DNA from 2 places in the Paenibacillus sp. 1SOY10 genome. Region 2 is predicted to be linked to the other one. Evidence: riboswitches for the same ligand, from Rfam matches in the RefSeq annotation. Region 2 holds a riboswitch; the other holds the start of a gene.
The links. A riboswitch is a leader RNA that binds a small molecule or an ion and turns the genes downstream of it on or off. The one in region 2 is predicted to bind glycine.
Positions count from the first base shown of each region.

Region 1: another riboswitch for glycine. It lies ahead of gcvT (glycine cleavage system aminomethyltransferase GcvT); the one in region 2 lies ahead of AC1VOR_RS18990 (amino acid permease).

Region 1 is NZ_JBXENK010000002.1:852,966-857,404, reverse strand. Features, by position in the region: gene proC (pyrroline-5-carboxylate reductase) at 1-259, shown strand, start outside; gene AC1VOR_RS09885 (class II aldolase/adducin family protein) at 296-949, shown strand; gene gcvH (glycine cleavage system protein GcvH) at 1,042-1,437, opposite strand; gene AC1VOR_RS09875 (hypothetical protein) at 1,642-1,857, opposite strand; glycine riboswitch at 2,199-2,303, shown strand; glycine riboswitch at 2,307-2,427, shown strand; gene gcvT (glycine cleavage system aminomethyltransferase GcvT) at 2,536-3,663, shown strand; gene gcvPA (aminomethyl-transferring glycine dehydrogenase subunit GcvPA) at 3,689-4,439, shown strand, end outside.
Region 2 is NZ_JBXENK010000010.1:7,545-11,983, forward strand. Features, by position in the region: gene AC1VOR_RS18985 (3-ketoacyl-ACP reductase) at 1-458, opposite strand, end outside; gene AC1VOR_RS18990 (amino acid permease) at 528-1,862, opposite strand; glycine riboswitch at 1,995-2,074, opposite strand; gene AC1VOR_RS18995 (LysR family transcriptional regulator) at 2,192-3,079, opposite strand; gene AC1VOR_RS19000 (DMT family transporter) at 3,255-4,133, shown strand; gene AC1VOR_RS19005 (family 16 glycosylhydrolase) at 4,228-4,439, shown strand, end outside.

The DNA of each region.
Region 1 (4,439 bases), on a different contig from region 2:
GGTGGAAGGTGGCCTCTCGCCGGAACAAGCCCGCGAATTGACCGTGCAGACCGTGCTTGGCGCTGCATTGATGATGCAGGAGACCGGCGAAGAGCCCACGAAGCTTCGTGCGGATATCACTTCTCCGAATGGCTCCACACAAGCTGCTATCGGCGTACTTACCTCAGGCGGCTTCCAGACGAGTGTCAAAGCAGCCGTACACCGGGCTGCCGAGCGTTCCCTGGAAATGGGAGAAGCCGTGAAGCAGGCATTGCTATAAGCTGCCTATCACAGCAATGAGGGGAGGAGGGGACGGATGGAGTTCGAAGCCATAATGCTGGAAGAGAAGCTACAGGCTCTAAGAAATCTGGAGGACGCCAGGGAGCAATTAATGGCTTGCGGTCAGCTTCCGGCGGCTAGCGGAAGCCTGTCTGTTCGGGTTGGAGATTACAAGCCGGACGAGTTCTATTTCGCGGTTACGGCCCAGCAAGATATCCGGGAAGAAGCCAGTTGGCCCTCCCGGGGACAATTTCTATTTGCCGATTCCACCGGCTCTCCCTGCCAATCAACCCGTCTGCTTCCCAGCGATGATATATCACTTCATGCGAAGCTGTACCGCATGACGGGCTGTCAAGCAATTATCCATGCCCATAGCGTGTTCAGCAGCGTCATGAGTAATTATTACGGGGATAATGGCTACCTCCATGCTCAGGGCTTCGAGTTGATTCAGCAGCTTGGGATATGGGAGGAAGCGGCTGAAATCCGCATACCAATCTTGTCCAACCATAGCTCCCTTCCTGCTACAAAACAGCTCCCGCAAGTGGTAGATACCCGTATTCAGGTCTTGTTGTTGCGAGGTGGCGGTATATATGTTTGGGGAGATACCATTCAACAAGCCAAATTGCGGCTTGAAGCCATGGAATTTATTTGTGAGGTACTGTATCGCTCCCTGCTGCTACCTGCCAAATAAAGTGCAAGCCAAACAAGAGGTTCGTCTCAGGGTGCTGATTACCCGAGAAGCGAACCTCTTGTTGGTTGTATGGGCAAATCGGACCTAATTGATTATCTGTCCACAAATGCCGCATACGCTTTGGCATCCATCAATCTGGACAAGGCGATGTTCGGGTCCTCCTTCAGCCGGATATGCACCATCCATCCCCCATCATAAGGCTCCTCATTGACAAGCTCCGGTGCACTTTCCAGCTCCCCATTGATTTCAAGGACTGTTCCGCTAACCGGGGTGAACAAATCAGCCACCGTCTTGACAGATTCAATCGTTCCAATAACATCATCGGCCTCGATTTCTTGTCCCAGGTCCGGTAGTTCCACAAACACAATATCGCCCAGGCGATGCTGAGCCACATCCGAAATTCCGATCTTTACGGTGCCATCCCCTAGGTCCAACACCCATTCATGTTCGTCACTGTACGCTACCTGTTCCCTGATCTCATTAGCCAAGCAATTTCCTCCTCTACCGACTGGTCTCCTCCACCCTATGCCTATTTTACGTTCAGATTATGACAAACCCGGGCTTCGTGTCAAGAATATTAACACAATTTTAAGAGGTTGGCGTCCATATAAGATCAAATTAGGGATAACAAACTATTTTTCGTAAATTTACGACATATTTCTTAACATCCAATTCTATTTTTCGACAATTCTTTATTGTCGCTTTTCTTTTTCACTGCGCTCCCGGTTCCTTAGCGTAAGCAATACCTCATACGCCTCCTCCGGGCTTTGCATGGCCTTCTCCGCCTCTTGCGGCGTTACTTCAATAGTGCGATAACGAACGAACAAGCCTCCATCATCGTAACTAAGCAAGTAACGTCCGTTTTTCTTGGTAATGAGAATGCCGTATTTGGAAAATAACACACTCATATAAACTCCCCCATCCGTTTCTCGCGATGCGCTTTTATTTTTTGCAACAGCATGGCGGTCTGCGTATTAAATGATTGGGCTGGAATCTCCCAAATAGAATATACCCTTTTGCTTCACCTTCTGAATCGGCTTTTCCCAAAGCTCAATAGCTTCATAACAGATAACTCTCTATTTGCCTATGAAGCAACCCAACACTACGTTATTAAAATTGACACAATATAAGTTTCAAACTATGAAGAAAACGTTTCACTTGTAAATAAGAGATATTTTTTGATTTTTGTGATAAGTTTCTTGACATCAATAAGGAATTTAAGTATTAATGAGATGTATATACGTCGCGGTTGAAGGCAGAAGGAGAGATTACATGCAGCAGTGCATTGTAACGCCGAAGGAGCAAACCGTCATACGACGGTGAATCTCTCAGGCAAAAGGACTTCTGCCGGACGCATCTCTGGAGAGAATTCGCACAGGACGTTGGTTAAGAGCGAATCACCCAAGGGGTAACCTGTAAGCAGACCCGTTTTTTACGTGAGTCTGGAGCAGGGTAACTCTCAGGTACAAGGGACAGAGCCGAGAAAGACCGTCATGCTTCAGGCATGCGGAATTTCTTTGCCTGTCCTTTTTGCGTTGCAAGGTAATGACCGAAAATACGGCCTGCTGGCCCATGAGGTGATGAAAATGACTGAAGCCCAATTGCTGCGAACCCCGTTGTTTCCCCGCTATGCCCGTTACGAGGGGGTCAGATGCATCGATTTTGGCGGCTGGGAGCTTCCGGTGCAATTTAGCGGTATTCAAAAAGAACATGAAGCCGTGCGTGAGCGCGCAGGCCTGTTCGATGTTTCGCATATGGGGGAATTTTACGTCGAGGGTCCTGAAGCTGAAGGCTTCTTGCAGCAGTTGACGACCAACGATGTAAGCTTGCTTAAGCCGGGCAAAGCGCAATATACCTTCCTTTGTTACCCGAACGGTGGTGTGGTGGATGATTTGTTGATTTATAAGCTGGAGCAGGACCGGTACATGCTGGTCGTTAACGCCTCCAACATCGATAAGGACTGGGAATGGCTGGTGCAGCATGTTCCCCATGAAGGGGTGGCTCTCCATAACGCATCGGCCGACACCGCCTTGCTGGCCTTGCAGGGCCCCCTGGCGAAGTCCATACTGACTCCCCTATGCGAGGAAGTACAGCCTGGTTCCTTGCGGCCCTTCACCTTTGTCTCTGATGCTCTCGTGGATGGCATCCCCGCCCTATTATCGCGTACCGGATATACCGGCGAAGATGGCTTCGAGCTATATGTAGCTGCGGAGGATGCCCCGGCCCTCTGGGATGCGCTGATGAAAGCGGGCGAACCTGCAGGGCTGCTTCCCGCGGGGCTTGGTGCAAGAGACACGCTTCGCTTTGAGGCGGGCTTACCGCTTTACGGCCAGGAGCTGAGCGCAAGTATCTCTCCGCTCGAAGCCGGGCTGGTTCGCTTTATTAAGTGGAATTGTGGAGACTTTATCGGCCGCGAAGCCTTGATCAGACAACGGGAGGAAGGAGTTCCCCGAAGTTTGGTTGGCTTAGAGATGATAGAGCGCGGAATTCCAAGAGCCCATTACCCGGTTCATGCTGCCGGAACAGAAGCCGCGATTGGAGAAGTCACGACGGGGACACAATCTCCTACCTTAAGAGCCAACCTTGGCTTGGCCCTGATCCACCACTCTTACGCCGATATCGGTCAACTTGTTGAAGTAGAGATACGTGGACGACGGCTGCAAGCCAAAATTATCCCCCTGCCCTTTTATCAAAGAAACCGTGTTACTAAATAGTGCTGAAAGGAGTTGCTTTGAACTTATGCCTAAACATCGTTATCTGCCATTAACCGAGCAGGATCGCAGCGAGATGCTCCGCACCATCGGAATTGATTCCGTACAGACCTTATTCGCAGATATTCCGGAGTCAATCCGCTTTCAGGGAGAACTCCCCATATCCTCCCGTTTGGATGAGTATTCGCTGACCCGGCATATGGCTGCCCTGGCGGACCGCAATGCTGATAGTGACCGTTACGCCAGCTTTCTGGGTGCGGGAATTTACGACCACCATATCCCTTCTGTTATTCAGCATGTGGTCTCCCGTTCCGAATTCTATACCGCCTATACTCCCTATCAGCCGGAGATCAGTCAGGGCGAATTGCAGGCCATCTTTGAATTTCAATCGTATATCTGTGAGCTCACCGGACTCAAAGTCGCCAACGCCAGTATGTACGACGGGGCGACAGCACTGGCCGAGGCCGGATCGCTAGCCGCTACAGCTACCAAACGCAAGCAGTTAATTGTAGCCCGCACTGTGCATCCTGAAGCTCGCGAGGTGCTAGCAACCTACGCCCGTGGCCTCGGCCTGGACATTGTTGAGATCGGCTGGCGTAACGGAGTAATCGATCAAGAGGCCCTGGCTTCCGCCATCTCTGGCGATACCGCCGCGGTACTGGTACAGCACCCGAATTTCTTTGGCGCTCTGGAGGATATCCAGACGATCGGTCAATGGGTCCATGAGCATGGTGGCCTGCTGGTCGTCAGTAGCAATCCGCTCTCCCTTGGTCTGCTGG
Region 2 (4,439 bases):
GCAGTAGCTGCCCCATTCAGTCCGTTGGTGGAAGAGATGTTGATGATATCGCCACCATTCTTGGCGATTAGTTGAGGCAGAACGGCCCGAGTGACATAGTATGTACCCATCAGATTTGTATCGATCATGCCTTTCCATACTTCCGGGTCCATCTCCAGCAGTGTGCCGAAGGTAGCAATCCCTGCGTTGTTAATCAAGATATCCGCAGGTCCCAGCTTCTCCTTCAAGGCTTCAATCGCCGTATCTACCTGTTCCTTGACAGCCACGTCTACCGCAGCATAAGCAACCTTTACGCCCAAGCCCTCGATTTCCACCGCAACTTCCTTCAACGATGCTTCGGTTCTTGAGATCAGGCCGACGTGTACGCCTTCCTTCGCCAATGCGATCGCCGTCGCCTTGCCGATTCCGCGGGCTCCACCGGTTATGATTGCCACTTTGTCTGTTAACGTTTGTGCCATCTCCACTGGCTCCTCTCTATACTATGCATGGTTTACAGTCCCCATTATACTACAGCGGAGTCAGCAGGACTAAATCCGGCGCAGACTTAGCAGATAGAGCAGCACGAACCAGAGCGGCGTGAGCAGAAGAGCGGGGCGAGTAGCCTCGGCAAATAACATAATGATGAGAATGACCGCAAACAACGCGAGAACAGCATAGTTGATGGCTGGCGTGAATGGCGCTTTAAACTGCGATTTGGCATGAAGCTCCGGCTTGGTTTTCTTATACTTGATATGACAAATAAGAATCACACCCCAAACCCAGATGAAGCAGATCGCACTAATCGTCGTAACGATGCCGAAGGCCTGCTCGGGAATCAGCTTGCTAAGCAGAGCGCCCACGGACAAGACCAGTGTAGAGATAAACAGTGCGTTGCTGGGCACATGGTTACGGTTCAGCTTCGCCAGCTTGGCGGGGGCCTGTTGATTCCGGCCCAGGTTATACAGAATGCGGCTGGTCGAGAACATCCCGCTGTTACAGGCCGAGGCCGCCGAGGTCAATACAACAAAGTTGATTACACCAGCGGCCAGCGGAATGCCAACCAGGGTGAAGGTTTTAACGAACGGGCTTTCCGAAGCGCTAAGCTGTGTCCAGGGATTAATCGCCAGCAAGGCGATGAGCGCACCCACGTAGAAGAACAAAATTCTTAAAGGAATTTTATTGATAGCCGACGGAATATTCTTCTCGGGATTAGAGGTTTCAGCAGCAGATACCCCTACGAGCTCCACACCGACATAAGCGAATACCACCATTTGGAAAGACATCAGAAATCCAGTAATCCCGTTAGGAAATACGCCGCCGTGGCCCCATATATTCGTGAGGCTGACCGTGCCTGTGTCCGTCTTGAAGCCGATGATGATCAACACAGCCCCGATGGCAATCAAGGCCAAGATGGTGACCACCTTGATTAAGGCGAACCAAAACTCCAGTTCACCGAAGTTCTTCACCGTTAACAAATTCAGAACGAGTAAAACAAGCAGACAGATGAGGGCCGGAATCCACTGCGGAATATCAAACCAATATTTGACGTAAACTCCTACGGCAATGACATCGGCCATTGCGGTCATGATCCAGCAGAACCAATACGTCCAGCCAGTGATAAACGCGGCGCGCGGCCCAAGATAATCCTGGGCAATGTCCGTGAAGGACTGGTAACCCGCCTTGGACAGCAAGAGCTCTCCTAACGCTCGCATGACGAAGAAGATGGCAATCCCCACGATTAGATAAGCAAAAATAATAGACGGTCCTGCTAATTGTATGGCCTTGCCTGACCCCAGAAACAATCCCGTCCCGATCGTGCCACCGATCGCGATGAGCTGAACATGCCGATTCTCTAGATTTCTCTGCAATTCTTGTTGTGCCACAGTTGACTCCCCCTTGAGATCAATAATAAAATGTCCATAAAAAAAGAGATTGGAGGGACTCCAATCTCAAGTTCATAAGAATAATAAATAAAGGCTGATATGTGAAATAAAACACATAGTACGTCGTTTATTTAGTACCCTTCTGTCCTTTTGCCTGAGATTATGAACCCTTCGGCGCTGCGGTTCCCCGCAGTCTCTCCAGAAGCTGCTCCTGCTATAGTGTGATCCATAGCGATCATAGCTTACGAATTATTCAATTTTTATCTACCAATACCTGTTAAGTATTTCAATACTAGTCCCGGGCGGCAATTCTGTCAATAACATAGATTTCACTGATCTGAATCCAGCTCAGCTACGACCTGTATAAACTGCTGAACGAGGGAAGACGTGTCGTCGGTTCTCCACGCAATGCTCATATCTATACGAGGGGCATCTCCAGCAATGTCCAGATAGGCAACGTCCCGGGCATGCAAATTGGAGGTGGAACTAGGTACAATGCTTACGCCTAGCCCCGCCGCCACAAGGCTGATCGCGGTTTGTATTTCCTTCACGCTCTGACGAATGATCGGGCTGAAGTCGGCCTGATGGCATTTTGCCACAATATCGTCATGCCAGCTTGGCCAAATTCCTCTCTCTAGCAAAATGAATTGTTCGGCTTTTAAGTCTTCCAGCGACACGGAACTATGCTGCGCCAAGGGATGCAATTTGGGTACAACCGCGACACACCACTCTTGATGGACAGACAAGAACGATAGCAGAGGATCATCAACTGGCGTCCTGACAAAGCCGATATCGATATCTTTCCGACGAAAAGCTTCGATTTGCACAGGCGTAGGCATTTCATGAAGAACCAGATCGACATGCGGACACTGCTCCTGGAAAGCCCGCACAACGACAGGAAGAATATCGTACGATGCTGATCCGACAAACCCCAGCACCAGTCTGCCTTCCATTCCCATATGCGCTCTTTGTGCCGCCGCTTTGGCTTGTTCAAGCTGGACAAGCGCGTGACGGGCCTCCTGCAAGAAGACCTTCCCTGCAACCGTTAGCTCCACATGCCGCTTCGAGCGCTCCAATAACAGCACTCCAAGTTCTTTCTCTAGCTGTATAATCTGTTGGCTCAAGGGCGGCTGGGTCATCTGCAGGCGCTTGGCTGCACGGCCAAAATGCAGTTCCTCCGCCACGGCAATGAAATATTCAATCTGGCGCAATTCCACAAGGCGGTCTCCTTCCGGTTCAAAAGATAACATTAAAAAAACTTTAATAAGTCGAAATTCGACCTAATGATACGACACTTATATATTAGACGACAATAACATTCCGTTGTAAAGTATCGATAGCGTACTAAGCAAAACAGAAAAACACGGGGCATCCAAGAAAGGAATATTTAATATGAGAATGGCTATGGCTTTATTATGCCTTGTCTGGGGATTTAATTTTGTCATCATGAAATTAGGGAATGGGGCTTTCCCGCCGGTGATGTTCGCGGCACTGCGATTCTTGACCGGAGCCATCGTGCTATTTGCCGTGAGCTTGATTCGAAAAACCCCGAAGCCTGGGCGTTCAGATATGAAATGGTACATCATCTGCGGACTGCTACAGACGACGTTCTTCAATATTGCGATTCAAATCTCGCTCAACTATGTTAGTGCGGGCTTGACCTCCGTCTTGACCTACAGCATGCCACTGTTTCTGTCGATTATGGCACATCGCTGGATTCCAGGAGAACGCCTGACGATTCAGAAGACGACGGGAATTGCCGTAGGATTGGCCGGGTTATTCATAGCTATGAATATTCAAGCGGGAGGCTCCTTATGGGCGGTATTACTAGCACTCAGTTCAGCCATTTCATGGGCAGCCGCTAATCTACTATTCAAAATAAAATTAAAGCACGCTGACCCTCTTCAATACACCACCTGGCAAATGGCTATTGGAGCCGCAGGGTTATGGGCATTTTCGCTTTCTTTTGAGAGAGGAAGCGTACAATGGGGCTTGATGCCGATCATTTATATTCTGTTCTCTGGTATTATTGCCTCCGCCTTGGCCTTTGTGATGTGGAACCTAATTCTGAGCCGCACCGAAGCCAGCAAGGCATCGGTATCGTTACTGCTTGTTCCGGTCGTAGGCATCCTCTCCGGATATGTATTCCTGAATGAAAGTCTCCATTTTGTCACATTAGTAGGAATTCTACTGGTTCTGGCTGGCATCTGGATTGTAAATATGAAGCAGATTGGTATAAAGAAAGCGTTAAACCAGCAAGATCTTTTGTAAAATATATATTTATCCCTTTCATCCAATTATTTCATTTGATAGAATATAAATGTAAGCGATTACTCAGGTTACATCTATCAAAGGAGGATCAAGGATGAAGCAACTTCGCCAGGTGAACAACAGGTTCAATCGAAGAGTTTGGAGTATGCTGCTGGCTGTAGTCATGATTGCCGGCGTCAGTTTATCGCCCTTCATGGGGACTTCGGCGTCAGCCGCAGAAAGCACCATTACCTCAATGGGTTATTTCTCGGCTAATGACGGTCCGGTGATTTCTAAGTCTGGAGTTGGACAAGCCAGTTACGGCTT